3 regions of the Streptomyces sp. NPDC087845 genome follow, and region 1 is predicted to be linked to each of the others. Evidence: riboswitches for the same ligand, from Rfam matches in the RefSeq annotation. Region 1 holds a riboswitch; each other region holds the start of a gene.
The links. Region 1 has a riboswitch for thiamine pyrophosphate ahead of thiO (glycine oxidase ThiO). Riboswitches for the same ligand answer to the same signal wherever they lie in the genome.
Positions count from the first base shown of each region.

Region 2: it holds a riboswitch for thiamine pyrophosphate, as region 1 does, so the genes downstream of both, ACIOMQ_RS38470 (thiamine ABC transporter substrate binding subunit) here and thiO (glycine oxidase ThiO) in region 1, are expected to answer to the same signal.
Region 3: it holds a riboswitch for thiamine pyrophosphate, as region 1 does, so the genes downstream of both, thiC (phosphomethylpyrimidine synthase ThiC) here and thiO (glycine oxidase ThiO) in region 1, are expected to answer to the same signal.

Region 1 covers NZ_JBIUVC010000007.1:317,943-325,311, forward strand. The annotation lists gene ACIOMQ_RS20415 (Rv2175c family DNA-binding protein) at 1-163, opposite strand, end outside; gene ACIOMQ_RS20420 (NAD(P)/FAD-dependent oxidoreductase) at 235-1,506, opposite strand; TPP riboswitch at 1,804-1,917, shown strand; gene thiO (glycine oxidase ThiO) at 1,915-3,096, shown strand; gene thiS (sulfur carrier protein ThiS) at 3,093-3,407, shown strand; gene ACIOMQ_RS20435 (thiazole synthase) at 3,410-4,204, shown strand; gene pknB (Stk1 family PASTA domain-containing Ser/Thr kinase) at 4,316-6,232, shown strand; gene ACIOMQ_RS20445 (deoxyribonuclease IV) at 6,239-7,120, shown strand; gene ACIOMQ_RS20450 (sulfite oxidase-like oxidoreductase) at 7,141-7,369, opposite strand, start outside.
Region 2 covers NZ_JBIUVC010000028.1:21,367-28,735, forward strand. The annotation lists gene pyrH (UMP kinase) at 1-513, shown strand, start outside; gene frr (ribosome recycling factor) at 694-1,251, shown strand; gene ACIOMQ_RS38460 (phosphatidate cytidylyltransferase) at 1,251-2,336, shown strand; gene rlmN (23S rRNA (adenine(2503)-C(2))-methyltransferase RlmN) at 2,441-3,547, shown strand; TPP riboswitch at 3,604-3,720, shown strand; gene ACIOMQ_RS38470 (thiamine ABC transporter substrate binding subunit) at 3,725-4,903, shown strand; gene ACIOMQ_RS38475 (ABC transporter permease) at 5,050-6,663, shown strand; gene ACIOMQ_RS38480 (ABC transporter ATP-binding protein) at 6,666-7,369, shown strand, end outside.
Region 3 covers NZ_JBIUVC010000002.1:495,265-502,633, forward strand. The annotation lists gene ACIOMQ_RS07865 (DUF5326 family protein) at 142-354, shown strand; gene ACIOMQ_RS07870 (helix-turn-helix domain-containing protein) at 599-1,369, shown strand; gene ACIOMQ_RS07875 (SsgA family sporulation/cell division regulator) at 1,471-1,908, shown strand; gene ACIOMQ_RS07880 (YibE/F family protein) at 1,989-3,311, opposite strand; TPP riboswitch at 3,382-3,515, shown strand; gene thiC (phosphomethylpyrimidine synthase ThiC) at 3,508-5,298, shown strand; gene ACIOMQ_RS07890 (transposase) at 5,569-6,054, shown strand; partial or broken gene ACIOMQ_RS07895 (ankyrin repeat domain-containing protein) at 5,990-6,136, shown strand; gene ACIOMQ_RS07900 (FAD-dependent oxidoreductase) at 6,290-7,369, shown strand, end outside.

The sequences.
Region 1 (7,369 bases):
GCACCTGGAGCGCCCGGTTCTCACCACGTCGTACGGCGATGAGCTGGCCCTCCTTGACCAGCTGGCGCACGCGCGTCACCTCGACACCGAGCATTTCGGCGATGTCGGGGAGGTGGAGCCAGGCGGGGACGAGAGCATCGATCTTTGCGTCAATCTCGGTCACAGGGACAAGCGTGCCATCCCGGACCGACAGTCGGTAGCCGGGCCGACCGTACGGGGCGCCGGGGTACGCCGTCAGAGGGTCGCCGACTTGAGGGGGACGGCGGGGTCGGCGGCGCGCGCCGGATCGAGGCGGGCGCCCGCCTCGATGAGCCTGCGCCCCTGCGCCAGGTCGCGCGGCCGGCCGACGGCGAGGACCGCGACCAGGACGCCGTCGCGCAGCCAGCACACCGACCAGGTGGGGCCGGTGGGCTCGCCGCGCCACAGCAGGGTGTCGGCGCCGCCGTGGTGGCCCGCGTACTGCACGAACCGGTCGAACTGCTCGGACCAGAAGTACGGCACGGGGTCGTACGTCCGCGGCGCCGGGTCACCGCCGGCCGCGGCGGCGATGATGTTGGCGGCGGCGGTCCGGGGGCCCTGGAGGGCGTTGTCCCAGTGGTGGACGAGAAGGCGTTCGCCGTACCGGGTGGACGGGAACGAGGCGCAGTCGCCGACCGCGTACACATCGGGCTGCGAGGTGCGCAGCGCGCCGTCGGCGGTCACCGATCCGTCGGCGCCGAGCGCGATGCCGGAGCCGGCCAGCCAGCCGGTGGCGGGCCGTGCGCCGATTCCGACGACGACCGCTCCGGCCGGGATCTCGCGGCCGTCCGTGAGGACCACCCGGCCCGGTTCGATGCGGGCGACCCGGGCTCCGGTGAGGAGTTCGGCGCCGATCTCGGCGTACCAGGCGGTCATCGGGGCGGCGACCTCGGCCGGCATCGCGCCCGCGAGGGGCTGCTCGGCGGCCTCGACGACGGTGACCGCGCAGCCCGCGGCGCGGGCCGCGGTGGCGAACTCGGCGCCGATCCAGCCCGCTCCGACGACCACGACGCCGTGCTGCTCGTCGAGGACGGGGCGCAGTCGTGCCGCGTCGTCGAGGGTGCGCAGCAGATGGACGCCGGGAAGGCCCTCGGAGCCGGGCAGGACGACCGGTTCGGCACCGGTCGCGATCACCAGGAAGTCGTAGGGCACGGGACCCGAGGGGGTGTCCAGCTCATGCGCGCCGGGCCGCACACCGGTGACTTCGCGGCCCAGTCGCAGATCGATGTCCAGCGCCTCGAAGTCGATGTCGAACGCGGAGTCCTCGGCCTTGCCGAGCAGTACCGCCTTGGACAGCGGGGGCCGGTCGTAGGGCTGGTGCGGTTCGGCGCCGATCAGGACGACGGGGCCGGTGAAGCCCTGTTCCCGCAGGGCCACCGCCGTCTGTACGCCGGCCATGCCCGCGCCGACGACGACGACGCGACGCCCGGCCGACGGGTCGGGCCGCTCCGCCCCGTCCGGCTGCTCCGACTGCTGCTGCTCGCTCACCCGTACACCATAAGCACCTGACGATTCATCAGGGTAGGGGACCTCTTCCACGGTGCTCGTTCCGCTTCCCTCCTACGGCTCCCACTCCCCTCTCTCCTCCGGCCGGACCCGGCCGTCCGCGAGAGCGGCGACGGTGGAGACGCAGTGGCCGGAGGATGTCGTTCCGCCCTGCTCCGGCTGCACGGAGGGGCGCCTCCCCTGCCTTTGAGGCCATGAGGGAGGAATCCGAGCGAGCGAACGGGCCACGGGCCCTGCTCCCTTACCGGGCCCGGGGAACGAGGTTTAGGGTGGCCGACGTAAAAGACTCGCGGGAGCCCGGACGCACCGGGCTGAGAGGGAGGCTGGGGCGGCCTCCGACCGTACGAACCTGATCCGGGTCATGCCGGCGAAGGGAGGGGCTGGACGCCCATGCGTTCTTCTCGGAACAAAAACGGATCCGACGTCCTGGTCGTCGGGGGCGGGATCATCGGTCTGGTGACCGCCTGGCGGGCCGCGCAGCGCGGACTGCGCACCGCGGTCGCCGATCCCGAACCGGGCGGCGGAGCCGCTCAAGTGGCGGCCGGCATGCTGGCCGCCGTCACCGAACTCCACTACGGCGAACAGATGCTGCTGGGCCTCAATGTCGCCTCGGCCGCGCGCTATCCGGCCTTCGCGGCCGAACTGGAGGCGGCGAGCGGTCAGGAGACCGGCTTCCGCGCCTGCGGCACCCTGGCCGTCGCGCTGGACTCCGACGACCGTGCCCATCTGCGGGAACTGCACGCCCTGCAGCAGCGTTCGGGCCTGGAGTCGGAGTGGCTCGGCGGCCGCGACTGCCGCCGTCTGGAGCCCATGCTCGCGCCCGGTGTCCGCGGCGGTCTGCGGGTCGACGGCGACCACCAGATCGATCCACGCCGGCTGGCCGCCGCACTGCTGACCGCCTGCGAGCGGGCCGGGGTGGTCTTCCACCGCGGCTGGGTGGAGCGCCTGGCGGTCGTACGCGACCGGGCCGCCGGAGCCGTGCTCGCCGGTGGTACGGAGCTGGGCGCCGACCAGGTCGTACTCGCCGCGGGCAGCCTCAGCGGCCGGCTCCCGGGGCTGCCGGACGAGGCCGTGCCGCCGGTCCGGCCGGTGAAGGGGCAGGTGCTGCGGCTGACCGTGCCCGCACCGTACGCGCCCTTCCTCACCCGGACGGTCCGGGCCGTGGTCCGGGGCAGTCATGTCTATCTCGTCCCGCGGGAGAACGGCGAACTGGTCGTCGGCGCCACCAGCGAGGAGATGGGCTGGGACACCACCGTCACCGCGGGCGGCGTCTACGAGCTGCTGCGGGACGCGCACGAGCTGGTGCCCGGCATCACCGAGCTGCCGCTCACCGAGACCCGGGCCGGCCTGCGTCCCGCCTCCCCCGACAACGCCCCGCTGCTCGGCCCCACCACCCTGCCCGGCCTCCACCTGGCCACCGGCCACCATCGCAACGGGGTGCTGCTCACCCCCGTCACCGGAGACGCCATGGCCGCGCTGCTGGCCGACGGCGAACTGCCCGAGGTGGCCCGCCCCTTCACTCCGCACCGTTTCCCGCCCGCCGCCCCCGTACGTCAGGAGCAGCCCGCATGACCGAGCCCGCACCACTCTCCGAGCCCGGCTCCCCCTCTCCTTCTCCCTCCCCTCCCCCTTCCCCCTCCCCTCCCCCTTCCCCCTCCCCTTCCCCCGCCGAATCCGCGCCCCTCTCCGTGTCCGTGAACGGCGAGGTGCGCCTCCTCCCCGCGGGCACCACCCTCGACGTCCTCGTCGCCACCCTGACCGCCGCGCACTCCGGCGTCGCCGCCGCCGTCAACGAGACCGTCGTCCCGCGCGGCCGGTGGTCCACCGCCGCGCTCGGTGACGGTGACCGCGTCGAGGTCCTGACCGCGGTCCAGGGAGGCTGACGATGCCCGACGACCTCTTCACCCTCGGCGACACCTCCTTCGGCTCCCGGCTGATCATGGGGACCGGCGGGGCGCCCAGCCTCGACGTGCTGGAACGCTCGCTGACCGCCTCCGGCACCGAACTGACCACCGTGGCGATGCGCCGCCTGGATCCGGCCGTGCAGGGCTCGGTGCTCTCCGTCCTCCGGCGGCTCTCCATCCGCGTCCTGCCGAACACGGCGGGCTGCTTCACCGCGGGCGAGGCGGTGCTGACCGCCCGGCTGGCCCGCGAGGCGCTCGGCACCGACTGGATCAAGCTGGAGGTGGTGGCCGACGAGCGGACCCTGCTGCCCGACCCGATCGAGCTGCTCGACGCCGCGGAAACCCTGGTGGACGACGGGTTCACCGTGCTGCCGTACACCAATGACGACCCGGTCCTGGCCCGCAGGCTCCAGGACGCGGGGTGCGCGGCGATCATGCCGCTCGGCTCCCCCATCGGCTCCGGCCTCGGCATCCGCAATCCGCACAACTTCCAGCTGATCGTCGAGCAGGCCCGGGTGCCGGTGATTCTCGACGCGGGCGCCGGGACGGCCTCGGACGCGGCGCTCGCGATGGAGCTGGGGTGCGCGGCGGTGATGCTGGCGTCCGCGGTGACCCGGGCCCAGGAGCCCGAGCTGATGGCCGCGGCGATGCGGCACGCGGTGGCGGGCGGGCGACTGGCGTACCGCGCGGGCCGGATCCCGCGCCGGCACTTCGCCGAGGCCTCGTCGCCGGTGGAGGGGCGGGCGGCGCTGGACCCGGAGCACCCGGCCTTCTGACCCGCCGGGCCGCCGGTGGACGCATGTCCCTGTCACGGCTCGGCTGCAGTACGGCCCCGGGACCGCTCCGGCCCGTCGGACGTGTCCGTGGCGGCTCGTAGACTCGCATGCGTGGATACGACCCTCCAGGACCCTCTCGTCGGGCAGCTGCTCGACGGCCGCTACCGCGTCGATGCCCGCATCGCCGTGGGCGGCATGGCCACGGTCTACCGGGCCGTGGACACCCGGCTCGACCGGGTGCTCGCCCTCAAGGTGATGCACCCGGCGCTCGCCACCGACGCCTCGTTCGTCGAGCGCTTCATCCGCGAGGCCAAGTCCGTGGCCCGGCTCGCGCACCCCAATGTGGTCGCGGTGTTCGACCAGGGCGCCCAGGGGCAGTACGTCTATCTCGCGATGGAGTACGTCGCGGGCTGCACCCTGCGCGACGTACTGCGCGACCGCGGCGCCCTGCAGCCGAGAGCCGCACTGGACATCCTGGAGCCGGTCCTCGCCGCCCTCGGCGCCGCGCACCGCGCGGGCTTCGTGCACCGCGACATGAAGCCGGAGAACGTCCTCATAGGGGACGACGGCCGGGTCAAGGTCGCCGACTTCGGTCTCGTACGGGCGGTGGGCGCCGTCACCAACACCACCGGGTCCGTCCTGGGCACCGTCTCCTATCTCGCCCCCGAGCAGATAGAGAACGGCACGGCGGACACCCGCACCGATGTGTACGCCTGCGGTGTCGTCCTGTACGAAATGCTGACCGGTTCCAAGCCGCGCTCCGGCGACACCCCCGCCCAGGTCATCTACCAGCACCTCAACGAGGACGTCCCGGCCCCGTCGGCCGCCGTCCCGGGGCTCCCGGTCGCGCTCGACGACCTGGTGGCGAGCGCGACCGCCCGCAACCCCGAGGTCCGGCCGTTCGACGCGGTGGCGCTGCTCGCCGAGACCCGCGAGGCCCGCTCCGGCCTCACCGACGCCCAGCTGGACGCCGTACCGCCGCAGGCCCTCGCCGAGGCGCGCGACGCCGCCGAGGACCGTACGAGCGTGATCCCGCGGCTGCTCCCGGCCGGCCAGGGCGTCGCCCATCACACCAGCCGGCTGGAGCTGCCCCCGCAGATACCGACGCGGCCCGCACAGCGCGGAGCGTGGTTCCCCGGTCCGCGGCGCGCCGTCATGGCCGCGGTCGTCGCCGTCCTGCTGGTGCTGGGGGCCGGCACCGGTGTCTGGTACATCAATTCCGGGCAGTTCACCCGGGTCCCCTCCCTGCTCGGCCAGACCGAGAAGACCGCCCAGCAGCGTCTCTCGGACGCCGGTCTGGAGCTCAAGGGCGTCAAGCGCTCCTACAGCGACACCGTGGAGCGCGGCAAGGTCGTCGGCAGCGACCCGAAGTCCGGCGCCCGCATCCGGGGGAACGACGCGGTGACGCTCGTCGTCTCGCGCGGCCCCGAGATCGTGAAGGTGCCCGATGTCCGGGGCCGCGCGCTCGCCGACGCCAGGCGGGAGCTGAAGAAGGCCGGACTCGTGCCCGGCATGGTCACCAAGGAGTTCAGCGAGGAGACGGGCCGGGGCGAGGTGATCCGCACCGACCCCGCGGCCGGCGCCGAGCGCCACCCGGACTCCGCCGTCGCCCTGTTCGTCAGCAAGGGCGCTCCGGTCGACGTCCCCGATGTCACCGGGCTGTCCGTCGAGGACGCCACCGCCGCGCTGGACGAGGAGGGTCTGAAGACCGAGGTGCTGCCCGACCGGGTCAACTCCCCCGAGGTCGCGGGCGACATCGCCCATCAGTCGCCGGCCCGGGGCAGCCGGGCCGCCGAGGGCGACACCATCACACTCACGGTCTCCAAGGGGCCGCGGATGATCGACGTACCGGACGTCACCGGGAAGGACGTCGACGACGCCAGGAGCGAGCTGGAGGACGCGGGCTTCGAGGTCAAGGTCGACCGGCCGTTCCTCTCCTTCAGCGACACCATCGCCGGCCAGTCCGTCAACGGCGGCGAACAGGCCCCCGAGGGCAGCACCATCACCATCAAGACCAAGGGGCTCTAGATCCACATGCGCAATCCCGTCGGCGGCCATGTTCCCGTGGCCGGCGGCCTCGCCAAGGTCGGTCTTCCGTACGCCCGTGAGATGGGGGCGGAGGCCGTCCAGGTCTTCGTCGCCAACCCGCGCGGCTGGGCGACACCCGTCGGCAACCCGGCCCAGGACGAACAGTTCCGTGCCGAGTGCGCCGCCGCGTCCCTGCCGGCGTACGTCCACGCCCCCTACCTGATCAACTTCGGCTCGCACACCGAGGCCACCGTCGAGTCGTCGGTGCGGTCGCTGCGCCACTCACTGCGCCGGGCCCGCGAGATCGGCGCCCTGGGCGTCGTGGTGCACACCGGATCGGCGACCGGCGGCCGCCCGCGCGAGCAGGCCCTCGCACAGGTGCGTACGCACATGCGGCCGCTCCTGGACGAGCTGACGCACGACGACGACCCGTATCTGCTGCTGGAGTCGACCGCCGGGCAGGGGTCCTCGCTCTGCTCGCGGACCTGGGAATTCGGCCCGTACTTCGAGGCACTCGACGCCCACCCCAGGCTCGGCATCTGCCTCGACACCTGCCACATCTACGCGGCCGGCCACGATCTGGCGGGCCCGTCGGGCATGCGCCGGACGCTGGACCTGCTGGTGGACACGGTCGGCGAGGATCGGCTGAAACTGATCCATGCCAATGACTCCAAGGACGTGGTGGGGGCCCACAAGGACCGCCACGAGAACATCGGCGCCGGGCACATCGGCGAGGAGCCGTTCCGGGAGCTGTTCTCGCATCCGGCGACCGCCGGTGTACCGCTGATCATCGAGACGCCGGGCGGCAAGGAAGGCCATGCGGCGGACGTGGCGCGGCTGAAGGCACTGCGCGTCCGACAGGACGGACCGGGTCGGCCGGCCGCCTGACCCTCGGGGCGGCGCCCCGGTCAGAGCTCGGGGCCGTCCCCGGGCTCCTCCTGGTACGAGTAGCGCTGCTCGCGCCACGGATCGCCGATGTTGTGGTAGCCGCGCTCCTCCCAGAAGCCGCGGCGGTCGGCCGTCATGTACTCGACGCCCCGGACCCACTTGGGTCCCTTCCACGCGTAGAGGTGCGGCACGATCAGCCGGAGCGGGAAGCCGTGCTCGGCGGTGAGCAGCTCACCATCCTTGTGGGTG
Region 2 (7,369 bases), on a different contig from region 1:
TACATGGGCATGCTCGGCACGGTCATGAACTGCCTGGCGCTCCAGGACTTCCTGGAGAAGGAGGGCATCGACTCCCGCGTCCAGACCGCCATCACCATGGGGCAGGTCGCGGAGCCGTACATCCCGCTGCGCGCCGTGCGCCACCTGGAGAAGGGCCGCGTCGTCATCTTCGGCGCCGGCATGGGGATGCCGTACTTCTCCACCGACACCACCGCCGCCCAGCGCGCCCTGGAGATCGACGCCCAGGGTCTGCTCATGGGCAAGAACGGGGTGGACGGGGTCTACGACTCCGACCCGAAGACCAACCCCGGCGCGGTGAAGTTCGACGCCCTTGAGTACAGCGAGGTGCTCGCCCGCGATCTCAAGGTCGCCGACGCCACCGCCATCACGCTCTGCCGTGACAACCAGCTGCCGATCCTTGTCTTCGAGCTGACCGCCACGGGCAATATCGCCCGCGCGGTCAAGGGTGAGAAGATCGGCACGCTCGTGAGTGACCAGGGCACCCGGGCCTGAGAACCGGGGGGCCTTCCCGGGAAGCCGCGGGAGGGCCCGGGGCCTGCGGGGAACACCCCGGGACAGGTCCCGAAGGATGGACAACGGCCTGCCGGTCGGACACCGTGCAGGTGAGGACGCGACCCAGGACCCGTCGGGCCCGAGCACGCAGGGCCCACTCAAGACACGCAGGAGCACGTGGTGATCGAAGAAACCCTCCTTGAGGCCGAGGAGAAGATGGAGAAGGCCGTCGTCGTAGCGAAGGAGGACTTCGCCGCGATCCGTACCGGCCGTGCCCACCCGGCGATGTTCAACAAGATCGTCGCCGACTACTACGGCGCGCTGACCCCGATCAACCAGCTCGCCTCGTTCTCGGTGCCCGAGCCGCGCATGGCCGTCGTGACGCCGTTCGACAAGACCGCGCTGCGCAACATCGAGCAGGCCATCCGCGACTCGGACCTCGGCGTCAACCCGAGCAACGACGGCAATATCATCCGGGTGACCTTCCCGGACCTCACCGAAGAGCGTCGTCGCGACTACATCAAGGTCGCGAAGACGAAGGCGGAGGACTCGAAGATCTCCATCCGGGCCGTGCGCCGCAAGGCCAAGGAGACGCTCGACAAGCTGGTCAAGGACAAGGAGACCGGCGAGGACGAGGTGCGTCGTGCCGAGAAGGAGCTCGACGACACCACCGCGAAGTACGTCGCCCAGGTCGACGAGCTGCTCAAGCACAAGGAAGCCGAGCTGCTCGAAGTCTGATGAACGACTCTTCCTGGGGCGCCCCGCAGGGAGCCGGCCACTGGGGTCCGCCCGAGATGCGGGCCGCTCCGGCGGGTCCTGCATACGATGTGCACGGCGCCCAGCAGACTCGGCCCATGCCCATCGTGCCGGACGCTCCCGACGCAGGTAGAGACGCTGACGACCGTGATGACAGGGACCAGGGGGCCGCACGCCTGAGTGGCGGCCCCCTGTTCCGCGACGAGAAGCCGCAGGAGCCCATGTCCACCGCACCACCGCCCCCGCAGAAGAAACGTGCGGGCCGTGATCTGCGAGCCGCCATAGGGGTCGGTGTGGGGCTCGGCGCCGTCATCGTCGCCTCGCTGTTCATCGTGAAGGCCGTCTTCGTCGGTGTGGTCGCCGTCGCTGTCGTCGTGGGCCTGTGGGAGCTCACCTCCCGGTTGGAGGAGCGCAAGGGCATCAAGGCGCCGCTCGTCCCGCTGGCTGTCGGCGGTGCGGCCATGGTCGTGGCCGGATACTGGCGGGGCGCCGAGGGAGCCTGGGTGGCGATGGCGCTGACGGCACTCGCGGTGCTCGTCTGGCGGATGACCCAGCCTCCGGAGGGCTACCTCAAGGACGTCACGGCCGGCGTGTTCGCCGCGTTCTACGTACCGTTCCTGGCCACCTTCGTCGCCATGCTCCTGACCGCGGACGACGGACCGCAGCGGGTGCTCACCTTCCTGCTGCTGACGGTGGTCAGCGACACGGGTGCGTACGCCGTGGGCTGGCGCTTCGGGAAGCACAAGCTCGCGCCGCGCATCAGCCCCGGGAAGACCCGCGAGGGCCTGTTCGGGGCCATCGCCTTCGCGATGGTCGCCGGTGCGCTGTGCATGCAGTTCCTGATCGACGGCGGTTCCTGGTGGCAGGGGCTGCTGCTGGGGCTCGCGGTCGCGGCCAGCGCCACCCTCGGCGACCTGGGCGAGTCGATGATCAAGCGGGATCTCGGCATCAAGGACATGGGCACGCTCCTGCCGGGGCACGGCGGCATCATGGACCGGCTGGACTCGCTGCTGCCGACCGCTCCGGTGGTGTGGCTGCTGCTGGTGCTGTTCGTGGGATCCGGCTGATCCTGAGGGCGGTTCACCGCCCTGACCTGGGCATGTGCGAGTGAGGGTCCGTTGTCCACAGGGCGGCGGGCCCTCACTGCTTTGTCTGCGACACTGGATGAACCATGCCTAAGCCCGGAGAACTCACTTTCGTCGCGCCCCGCGGAGCCAAGAAGCCGCCGCGGCACCTCGCCGACCTCACGCCCGCCGAGCGCAAGGAAGCCGTCGTCGCGATCGGCGAGAAGCCGTTCCGCGCCCAGCAGCTCTCGCAGCACTACTTCGCTCGGTATGCGCACGATCCGGCCGAGTGGACCAACATCCCGGCCGCTTCGCGGGACAGGCTCGCCGAGGCGATGTTCCCCGGCCTGATGTCGGTGGTCCGCCACATCAGCTGCGACGACGACACCACCCGCAAGACGCTGTGGAAGCTGCATGACGGGACGCTCGTCGAATCCGTCCTGATGCGCTACCCGGAGCGGGTGACGATGTGCATCTCGTCGCAGGCGGGTTGCGGGATGAACTGCCCGTTCTGCGCCACGGGGCAGGCCGGTCTCGACCGCAATCTGTCGACCGCCGAGATCGTCCACCAGATCGTGGACGGCATGCGGGCGCTGCGCGACGGGGAGGTCCCGGGAGGCCCGGCACGCCTCTCCAACATCGTCTTCATGGGCATGGGCGAGCCGCTCGCCAACTACAAGCGGGTGGTCGGCGCGATCCGTCGGCTGACCGATCCGGAGCCGGACGGGCTGGGGCTTTCGCAGCGCGGGATCACCGTCTCCACCGTCGGCCTGGTGCCCGCGATGCTCCGCTTCGCCGACGAGGGGTTCAAGTGCCGCCTCGCCGTCTCGCTGCACGCACCGGACGACGAGCTGCGCGACACACTCGTCCCCGTGAACACGCGGTGGAAGGTGCGCGAGGTGCTGGACGCCGCGTGGGAGTACGCGGAGAAGTCCGGCCGCCGGATCTCCATCGAGTACGCGCTGATCCGGGACATCAACGACCAGGCATGGCGTGGTGACCTGCTCGGCCGACTCCTCAAGGGCAAGCGGGTGCATGTCAACCTGATCCCGCTGAACCCGACCCCCGGGTCCAAGTGGACGGCCTCGCGGCCCGAGGACGAGAAGGCTTTCGTCGAGGCGATCGCGGCACACGGGGTGCCGGTGACCGTGCGGGACACCCGAGGCCAGGAGATCGACGGAGCCTGCGGTCAGTTGGCGGCAGCCGAGCGCTGAGGCCGGAACGGCCCGTGTAACCTGGGCCTGAAATCAACTTCATACAAATCAACTTCATATTCCGACAGGGGAGCGCCACAGCGCTGAGAGTGCGGCACCGAGAACAGGTCGGCCGCAGACCCTCTGAACCTCGCCCGGGTCATTCCGGGTAGGAAGTTCGGTCATCAACTCATGCTGTTGCGCCCTGCCCGCTTTTCGCGGGCGGGGCCGCGTCTCTTCCTGGCCAAAACCCAGGAGGAATCCACATTGAGCACCACGCGCAGAACCACGCACCTCGCGGCGACGGCCGTCGCCGCCGCGCTCGGCGTCACGGCACTGGCCGGATGCGGGAGTTCCGATACGTCGGACTCCGGTTCCGGCGGCACGAAGAGCTCCGGCTCGAAGACCGTGACGCTCGTCAGCCATGACTCCTTCAACGTCTCCAAGGATGTGCTGAAGGAGTTCACCGAGCAGACCGGCTACACCGTCAAGGTGCTGAAGAGCGGCGACGCGGGTGTCGCGCTCAACCAGGAGATCCTGACCAAGGGATCACCGCGCGGCGATGTGTTCTTCGGTGTCGACAACACCCTGCTTTCCCGCGCCCTCGACAGCGGTCTCTTCACGCCGTACGAGGCGAAGGGCATCGACCAGGTGGCGGCCGGCACCCGACTCGACGCCGAGCACCGGGTCACCCCGATCGACACCGGTGACATCTGCGTCAACTACGACAAGGAGTACTTCGCCGAGAAGAAGCTCGCGCCGCCGCGGACCTTCGACGACCTGGCGAAGCCCGCGTACAAGAACCTCCTCGTCACCGAGAACGCCGAGACCTCCTCGCCCGGCCTCGGTTTCCTTCTCGGTACCGTCGCCACCTACGGCGAGAAGGGCTACCAGGACTACTGGAAGAAGCTGAAGGACAACGGCGTCAAGGTCGTCGACGGCTGGGAGCAGGCGTACAACGAGGAGTTCTCCGGTTCCGCGGGCGGCAAGAAGGCCAAGGCCGACCGGCCGCTCGTCGTGTCGTACGCCTCCAGCCCACCCGTCGAGGTGCTCTACGCGAAGCCGCAGCCGGCCGAGGCACCGACCGGGGTCGCCACCGGGACCTGCTTCCGCCAGATCGAGTTCGCGGGCCTGCTGAAGGGTGCGAAGAACGAGGCGGGGGGCAAGGCCCTGCTGGACTTCCTGATCAGCAAGAGGTTCCAGGAGGACATGCCGCTCAGCATGTTCGTGAACCCGGTCGACGAGAGCGCGAAACTGCCGGAACTCTTCACGAAGTTCGGCGCGACGGTCGACACGCCGGCGACCGTCGCCCCCGACAAGATCTCCAAGAACCGTGAGCAGTGGGTCCAGTCGTGGTCCTCGCTCGTAGTGAAGTAACGCGGACCCCCGTACGCGGAACGGACGCGGGCGGGAAGGGCGCGCCCGAGGAGGGGCCGCGGGGGGAGAAGCCGCGCGCCCGCTCTGGGCACGCGGACTTCGCGCGCGCGAAGGCGCGGCGCGGGAGTGCGGTGCGGCTCGGCCTGATGGCCGTGCCCGTCGCGTTCTTCGCGCTGTTCTTCGCCTACCCCGTCACCGCGATCGTCGGCCGCGGGCTGAAGGCGGACGGTGTCTGGCAGTTCGGCCGGGTTGCCGAAGTGCTGACCCGGCCGGACATCCGCGACGTCCTCTGGTTCACGACCTGGCAGGCGCTCGCCTCGACCGCGCTGACTCTGCTGATCGCGCTGCCCGGCGCCTATGTCTTCGCCCGCTTCGACTTCCCCGGCAAGCAGCTGCTGCGGGCGGTCGTCACCGTGCCGTTCGTCCTGCCGACCGTCGTCGTCGGGACGGCCTTCCTGGCGCTGCTGGGACGCGGCGGGTTCCTCGACGAACTCTGGGGCGTACGCCTCGACACCACCGTCTGGGCGATTCTGCTCGCCCATGTCTTCTTCAACTACGCGGTGGTCGTACGGACCGTGGGCGGGCTGTGGTCACAACTCGACCCGCGGCAGGAGGAGGCCGCGCGGGTGCTGGGTGCCGGGCGGTTCGCCGCCTGGCGGCGGGTCACCCTGCCGGCCCTCGCACCCGCCGTGGCCGCCGCCGCGTTGATGGTCTTCCTCTTCACCTTCACCTCCTTCGGGGTCGTACAGATCCTCGGCGGTCCGGGGTACTCCACGCTGGAGGTGGAGATCTACCGGCAGACGGCCCAGTTGCTCGCCCTGCCGACGGCGGCCGTGCTGACGCTGGTGCAGTTCGCCGCGGTCGGCGCGATCCTCGCCGTGCACGCGTGGACCGTACGGCGCAGGGAGACCGCGCTGAGACTGGTCGACCCGGCGCAGACCGCCCGCAGGCCGCGCGGCGCCGGAGCGTGGGCGCTGCTCTGCGGCGTACTGCTGACCGTGCTGGTGCTGATCCTGCTGCCGCTCGGGGTGCTGGTGGAGCGCTCGCTGGACACCCCCGGCGGCCATGGCTTCGACTACTACCGAGCCCTGCGGTCCGTGGACGCGGGCGGCGGTACATTCCTGGTCGCGCCGCTCGAAGCGGTGTGGAACTCACTGCAGTACGCACTCGTCGCGACGGTCGTCGCGCTGGTAGTCGGCGGGCTCGCCGCCGCGGCGCTGACCCGGCGCGGGGGCCGGCTCGTGCGCGGTTTCGACGCCCTGCTGATGCTGCCGCTCGGGGTGTCCGCGGTCACCGTCGGCTTCGGTTTCCTGATCACCCTGGACAAGCCACCGCTGGATCTGCGGACGTCATGGATTCTGGTGCCGCTCGCCCAGGCGCTGGTCGGTGTGCCCTTCGTCGTACGGACCATGCTGCCGGTCCTGCGCGCGGTGGACGGGCGGCTGAGGGAGGCGGCCGCGGTGCTCGGCGCATCACCCCTGCGGGCCTGGCGGGAGGTCGATCTGCCGCTGGTGCGACGGGCAGTGCTGGTCGCGGCCGGCTTCGCGTTCGCCGTGTCGCTCGGCGAGTTCGGCGCGACGGTGTTCATCGCGCGGCCCGACCGCCCGACGCTGCCGGTCGCCGTGGCCCGGCTGCTGGGGCGGGCCGGGGAGCTCAACTACGGCCAGGCGATGGCCCTCAGCACCCTTCTGATGGTGGTCTGCGCCCTCTCGCTGCTGCTGCTCGAACGTATGCGCACGGACCGGTCCGGGGAGTTCTAGAGATGCTGACACTGGAATCGGCCACGGTCCGCTTCGGCGAGCGAGCCGCGCTCGACCGGGTGGACCTGGAGGTCGCCGAGCACGAGATCGTGTGCGTGCTGGGGCCGAGCGGCAGCGGCAAGTCGACCCTGCTGCGGGTGGTCGCCGGGCTGCACCCGCCGGACGGCGGCCGGGTGTTGCTGGACGGCGCGGACCAGGCGGGCGTGCCGGTGCACCGGCGCGGTCTCGGCCTGATGTTCCAGGACCACCAGCTGTTCCCGCACCGGGACGTCGGCGCCAATGTCGCCTTCGGGCTGCGGATGCGGGGGATGCCGCGACGCGATCAGGCGAGCAGGGTCGGTGAACTCCTCGACCTGGTGGGCCTGCCCGGCGCCGAGCGGCGGGCCGTCGGCGCGCTGTCCGGCGGTGAGCAGCAGCGTGTCGCCCTCGCGCGGGCGCTCGCCCCGCGCCCCAAACTGCTGATGCTGGACGAGCCGCTCGGCCAGCTCGACCGCGGCCTGCGTGAACGGCTCGTCGTCGAACTGCGCACGCTCTTCGGACGGTTGGGTACGACGGTGCTCGCCGTCACCCACGACCAGGGCGAGGCGTTCGCCCTCGCCGACCGGGTGGTGGTGATGCGCGACGGACGGATCGCCCAGGTGGGAACCCCGCTGGAGGTCTGGCAGCGGCCCGCGTCCGCCTTCGTCGCCCGGTTCCTCGGCTTCGA
Region 3 (7,369 bases), on a different contig from region 1:
GGACTCAGGGATCCCTAGGGGGTCGATCAGGGGACTTCAAGGGCTGCGGAATCCCCGTCGGCCCCCTCCGCGCCTCTAGCATCGAGGTATCGAAGAAGCATCGGAACAGGAACTCACAGAGACGAGGCAAGGACGATGGCCGTGCGGGAGATATTCGCGGGGATGCCCTGGTGGGTGAAGTGGATCGCGGTGCCGGTCATCGCGATCGTCGTGTTCGGCGGTCTGATCGCCAGCGTGGTCGGATTCGTGATCGGTCTGCTCTTCAAGGTCCTGGTCTTCGTGATCCTGGTCGGCGGACTCGTCTTCGTCGTACGCAAGTTCATGTCGTCGTCCTCCTCGCGCGGCGACTGGTAGGACGATCGGAAGCCGACCGCGGCGATTAGCCCAGCTGAGCTAAGTAGAAGACGAAACGACACCCCTTGCGGATGCGGCCGATATGGTGGCAGTCCGCCGCCACCACCTGGGAATTAACTGTCCGTCACCACCCTGACCAGTGGTTTATACGGCGTTCGGTCTCCGAACCCCAGTCATGCGGCGGTTTGTGGGGGCGGCCCCCACAGGCGGGCTGACCGCCCGTCACCATGCCTGGGGGTGACCGTTGACCACGGCATCGAGCACTGCTGTACCGACGTTGATCGGTTCGGTTCAGCGAGCGCTGAGGCTGCTGGAAGCCGTGGGCGCCCATCGACAAGGGGCGCCCGCGAAGCAATTGGCCAGGGAAGCGGGCCTTCCCCTTCCCACCGCCTACCACCTGCTGCGCACCCTGACCCATGAGGGCTATCTACGCCGGGAGAGCGGTGTGTTTCTCTTGGGGACCGCGGCCGAGCGCCTGGTCGGGGAAGGTTCGCTGCAGAATCGTCGCAGCAGGATGACGGAGTCGCTGAGCCGCTGGCGCGACACCATCGGCGCACCGGTGTACTGCGCCGTCTACCGTGAGGGTGAGATCGAGCTCGTCGCGGTCGCCGACGCCCCCGCCACCCCCGCGGTGGCCGAGTGGGCGTCCTTCCGGGAGACCGGGCACGCCCATGCGATCGGCCAGTGTCTGCTGAGCCAGCTCGACGAGAAGGCCCGCGAGGACCATCTGGACCGGCATCCGGTGCGGCCGCTGACCCGCTACTCGGTGCGGGACCGCGCGACGCTCCTTGAGCGGTTGCGGTCATTGGAGCGGATGGAACCTGTCATCGAACGGCAGGAGTACGCCTTGGGGACGGTCTGCGCGGCCATCCCGATCACTGCCGGATTCACCGCCGCCGCGATGGCGATTTCAGTACCCCTGGAGCAGGAAGACCGGTTGCTCCCCGCAGTCGAACAACTACGTGGCGAAGTGGCCAACCTCTTGCGTTCGTTCGTGTTCTCTATCAGTATCTGAAAAATCACTCCTTGTGATCTGCTATCGCGTGCACCACGATGGCGTCAATAGGGCCACGGGGGATCATTCCTGGCCAGATTCATCTACTGCGGGGTTGAACGATGCGCGAGTCGGTTCAAGCTGAGGTCATGATGAGCTTCCTCGTTTCGGAGGAGCTCTCTTTCCGGATCCCGGTGGAGCTCCGGTATGAAGTGTGCGATCCGTATGCGATCCGGATGACCTTCCATCTGCCCGGCGACGCCCCCGTCACCTGGGCATTCGGCCGTGAGCTGCTGCTCGACGGCCTCAACAGTCCAAGTGGCGACGGCGATGTACACATTGGACCCACGGAGCCCGAGGGGCTTTCCGATGTACACATCCGGCTTCAGGTGGGCGAGGACCGCGCCCTCTTCAGGGCCGGTACGGCGCCGCTCGTGGCCTTTCTCGACCGGACGGACAAACTCGTGCCGCTCGGGCAGGAATGCACGCTGGGTGACTTCGAGGGCAACCTGGAGGAGGCCCTGGGCCGGATCCTGGCCGAGGAGCAGAACGCCGGCTGAAGAACACGGCGTCGCAGACCGGCCCGCCGGTCGAACGCGACACCTGCCGAACGGGTGAATCGCTCTCCGTACGGGGGCGTTCAAGGCTTCGTCCTGCGACGGCGGCCTCTCCCGGTCCGTACGGGTGCTGGAGCTCCGGCTTCCGCGCCGAGCCCTGTGCGGTCCGCGGAGACGACCAGCGCGGCGAGCACTGTCGTCACCGGCACCGAGGCGACCAGTCCGATCGAGCCGACCAGCGTCCGCACGATCTCCTCCGCCACCAGTTCGCTGTTGGCCACTGTCCCCACGCTGCTCTGGGCGATCGAGAACAGCAGCAGCAGCGGCAGCGCGGCGCCCGCGTAGGCGAGCACCAGCGTGTTGACGACCGAGGCGATGTGGTCGCGCCCGATCCTGATCGCCGCCCGGTAGAGCCCCCGCGCGCCCATCGTCGGGTTCGCCTGGTGCAGCTCCCAGACCGCCGATGTCTGGGTGACCGTCACGTCGTCGAGTACCCCGAGCGAACCGATGATGACACCGGCCAGCAGCAGGCCGCTCATGTCGATGTGCGGGTACAGGCCGTGGATGAGGCCGGTGCTGTCGTCGGTGTTGCCGGTCAGGCTCGCCCAGCCGATGAAGAGCGATCCGAGCAGTCCGATCAGCAGGAGCGAGATCAGTGTGCCGATCACCGCGACCGAGGTGCGCGCGGTCAGACCGTGGCACATGTAGAGCGCGATCAGCATGATCGCACTGGCCCCGATCACCGCGACGAGCAGGGGATTCGAACCCTGGAGGATGGCCGGGAGGATGAACAGGGTCAGCACGGCGAACGACACGGCGAGCGCGATCAGTGCCATCACTCCACGCATCCTGCCCACCGCGACCACGACCAGGGCGAAGATCCCGGCCAGCAGTGTCATCGGGAACTTCCGGTTCACATCCGTCACCGAGTACTGCAGGTCATGGGGCGCGTCGGGCGCGTAGGCCACGACCACGCCCTGCCCCTCGCGCAACTGACGCGGTGCGTCGGGCTGGACGATCTCGACGAAGGTCCGGCCCTTGTCGTGACCGGTCGTCACCTCGACGGTGGCCTTCTCGCACAGCCCCGGCCCGCTCCCCGACGGCGGGATGGTCTCGCCGCTGGTGGGCATCTGGGCGGCGTTCACTTCCTTGCAGTCCACCTTGTCGACGTTCACCACCTTTCCCTGCTGGGTCTGCCGGTCGAAACCGACACCGGTCCGCTCGTGCGGTGGCGCACCGCCCGGCCAGAGCACCGCCAGGCCGACGACGACCGCGGCGGCGAACGGGATGAGTACGGCCGCGATCACCTTGCGCAGATGCTTGGAGACGGGCGCGGCAGGACCATGACTGTGCGAGTGGCCGTGCTGATGGCCCTGTGGGTCGGGGTCGATATGGGGGGACGTCACCGGCCGATCATCGCAAGAAGGGAAGGGCCCTCTGTTCATCGCGCCGGACGGGGCGCTAGCGTGGAGGAACCTTTGCACACGCGGGAGCTCGGAGCACCGGGCTGAGAGGGCGCTGATATCCGTACGCCTGTACGGGACAGGCTGCGCCGACCGCCGAACCTGTTACCGGGTAATGCCGGCGTAGGGAGTAGGTCTCATGACCACATCGGACGCACGCACGCCTGCCTCGAACCAGAGCGACGAGGCCGGGAAGTCCATCGGCTGGCACAAGGGATACGTCCAGGGTTCACGCCCGGACCTCCGGGTGCCGGTCCGTCAGGTGCACCTCACCAACGGCAAGGACGTGACGCTGTACGACACGTCGGGGCCGTACACCGATCCCACCACGGAGACCGATGTCCGTCGCGGACTCGCACCGCTGCGGGAGAACTGGATCATCGCGCGCGGCGACACCGAGGAGTACCCGGGCCGCCCCGCCCGCCCCGAGGACGACGGGCTCAAGCACACCTCGCCGCGTGGCGGGCTGCGCAACCTCGACGCCGTCTTCCCCGGCCGGCCGCGGCTGCCCCGCCGCAGCCGGGACGGGCAGCCGGTGACCCAGCTCGCGTACGCCCGCCGGGGCGAGATCACCCCGGAGATGGAGTACGTGGCGATCCGGGAGAGCGTCGAGCCCGAGGTGGTGCGCGAGGAGATCGCCGCCGGCCGGGCCGTGCTGCCGGCCAACGTCAACCACCCCGAGATCGAACCGATGATCATCGGGAAGCGGTTCCTGGTGAAGGTCAATGCCAACATCGGCAACTCCGCGGTGACGTCCTCCATCGAGGAGGAGGTGGAGAAGATGACGTGGGCGACGCGGTGGGGCGCCGACACGGTCATGGACCTTTCCACCGGACGCAACATTCACACCACCCGTGAGTGGGTTCTGCGCAACTCCCCCGTGCCGATCGGCACCGTTCCCCTCTACCAGGCCCTCGAAAAGGTCGACGGCCGGGCCGAGGAGCTGACCTGGGAGATCTACAAGGACACCGTCATCGAGCAGGCCGAGCAGGGCGTCGACTACATGACGGTCCACGCCGGCGTGCGCCTGCCGTACGTCCCGCTGACCGCTCGACGCAAGACCGGCATCGTCTCCCGCGGCGGCTCGATCATGGCCGCGTGGTGCCTGGCGCACCACAAGGAGTCGTTCCTGTACGAGCACTTCGAGGAGCTCTGCGAGATCCTCGCCGGCTACGACGTGACGTACTCGCTGGGCGACGGTCTGCGCCCCGGCTCGATCGCCGACGCCAACGACGAGGCGCAGTTCGCCGAACTGCGCACGCTCGGCGAACTGAACACGATCGCCAAGCGGTTCGGCGTCCAGACCATGATCGAGGGGCCGGGCCATGTCCCGATGCACAAGATCAAGGAGAACATCGACCTCCAGCAGGAGATCTGCGAGGAGGCGCCGTTCTACACGCTCGGCCCGCTGACCACCGATGTCGCGCCGGCGTACGACCACATCACCTCGGGCATCGGCGCGGCGATGATCGCCTGGTGGGGCACGGCGATGCTCTGCTACGTCACGCCCAAGGAGCACCTCGGCCTGCCCAACCGCGACGATGTGAAGACCGGCGTCATCACGTACAAGATCGCGGCGCATGCGGCGGACCTCGCCAAGGGGCACCCGGGGGCGCAGGACTGGGACGACGCGCTCTCCGACGCCCGTTTCGAATTCCGCTGGGAGGACCAGTTCAATCTGGCTCTCGACCCGGTCACGGCACGGGAGTTCCACGACGAGACGCTGCCCGCCGAACCGGCGAAGACGGCGCACTTCTGCTCGATGTGCGGCCCGAAATTCTGTTCGATGAAGATTAGTAGAAGCATCACAGAGCAGTTCGGCGGTGAGGCGCCTGTGAACAGCGAGGATGATGTCACGGCCGGGATGCTGGCGAAGTCCGCCGAGTTCGCCGCTCAGGGCAACCGGTTGTACCTGCCGATTGCGGAGTGATCAGCCTCCTTCCCGCTGTCCTCCGGCTCGCGTGTCGAGGGACAGCAGGGCGGGAAGTTCCCACGCGGGTGCCCGCAGACGGGTAAGCACGGCGTGGGCAGGTGCGGTGCCGAACCTGCTTCTGGCCAACCCGATGGGGAGGTCTCCCAACGTCAGCCGACGGTGTCAGGCAGTTCGGCGGAGGCGGTGTCGGCCACTAGGCCCGTACTTCGCAGGTCACCCATTCGGGTAGATCAACTGATCACGGCCGATCAGTCATCGATCAGTGCAGTGGTCCGCGTTACAGAACCCGCCGAAGCGCGAAGGGAGCCGCCCGGCGGCCTCGCCACCGAGCCCGACGATCACGGCCTCGGGCGCTCGTGCGGCGGTCTGACCGCCAAGCTGCACCTGGCCGTCGAGCAGGGGCAGAAGCCCATGTCCATCGTGGTCACCGCCGGGCAGCGCGGGGACTCACCGCAGTTCGAGGCCGTCCCAGGCCGCGTCAGGGTCCCCCGGTTGAGGCCGGGCCGACCGCGCACCAGGCCGCGGCGGGTGCGCGCCGACAGGGCATATGCCTCTCGCAAGAACCGCGCCTACCTGCGCAAACGCGGCATATGCTGCGCCATCCCGGACAAGGCCGACCAGGCCCGCAACCGAAAGAAACTCGGCTCCTGCGGCGGCCGTCCGCCGAGGTTCGACCCGGAGGATTACACTCCTCGCCCACGGCGCCGATCCCGATCTCCGCGAAGATCACGGCATGGGCCGTTCCCCGCTTGACTGGGCGACGACCGGGCCCTATCCCGAAACGATTGCCATGCTTCTCGCGGCAGGCGCCCGACCGCACGACCGAGCCACGTGAACCATCCGTAGTACCAGGTCTCGTGATCCACCTTCGGCACACACCCTAGGTGGCGGAGGCGATGGCAGCACTCACTGGCGGCCCGCCCGCGGCTGCACCGACGATCCGGATCTCGCCTTGCGGCGCCCCCGAGCAGGGCTGACACTCGGAAATGTGAACACGACGGACATGTCACCGAGTGTCTCTTCGAACTCACACGGGGCACCGGCCGCCGACGTTCTGGTGGTCGGGGCCGGTCCGACCGGCCTCCTGCTCGCGGGTGACCTCGCCAAGTCCGGGGCCAATGTCACACTGTTGGAGCGACGCGACCACGAATCCAATCTGAGCCGCGCCTTCAGCCTCCATGCGCGAACCCTGGAGCAGCTCGACGCCCGAGGCCTGGCCGACGGACTCCTCCGTATCGGCACACCAACCCGGGCGCTGCATCCGTTCGGCTGTCTCAGTATCGACTTCTCCAGGCTGCGAACGCGCTTCCCTTTCATCCTCACCATTCCTCAGTGGCAGGTCGAGCGGGCCCTGCTGCGCCGGACCGAGGAAGCGGGAGCCACCATCCTCCGTGGGGCTCGGGTCACCGGGCTACGGCAGGACCCGGACGGCGTTGACGTGGACGTGTGCCATCCGGACGGCACCACGGCCACGCTTTGGGCCCGTTACGTCGTCGGTACGGACGGGGCGCACAGCACCGTCCGGCAGAGCCTGGGTATGCCGTTCCCCGGCAAGTCGGCCATCCGCTCCGTGATGTTGACTGATGTACTGCTCAACCGCGCCCCTGACGACGTCTTCAAGTTCAGCTCGAATGAAGAAGGTTTCACGTTCTTCGCGCCGTTCGGGGACGGCTGGTACCGGATCGTCGCCTGGGACCGGCACGAACAGGTGCCTGACGATGCGCCGATCACCTTGGAGGACGTCCGGGACATCACCAAGCGTACGATCGGCAACGACCTCGGGATGCACGACCCGCGGTGGCTTTCCCGCTTCCGCAGCGACGAGCGGCAGGTACCCCACTACCGGCAGGGACGAGTGTTCCTCGCGGGCGATGCCGCACACATCCACTCGCCCGCCGGCGGTATGGGCATGAACACCGGGATCCAGGACGCCGCCAACCTCGGCTGGAAACTGGCAGCCGTCCTGCACGGCTGGGCTGGTGACGCACTGCTGGACAGCTACCACGCGGAACGTCACCCGGTGGGGCGCATGGTCCTGCGCGTCAGTCACGTACTCCTCACGGCCGTC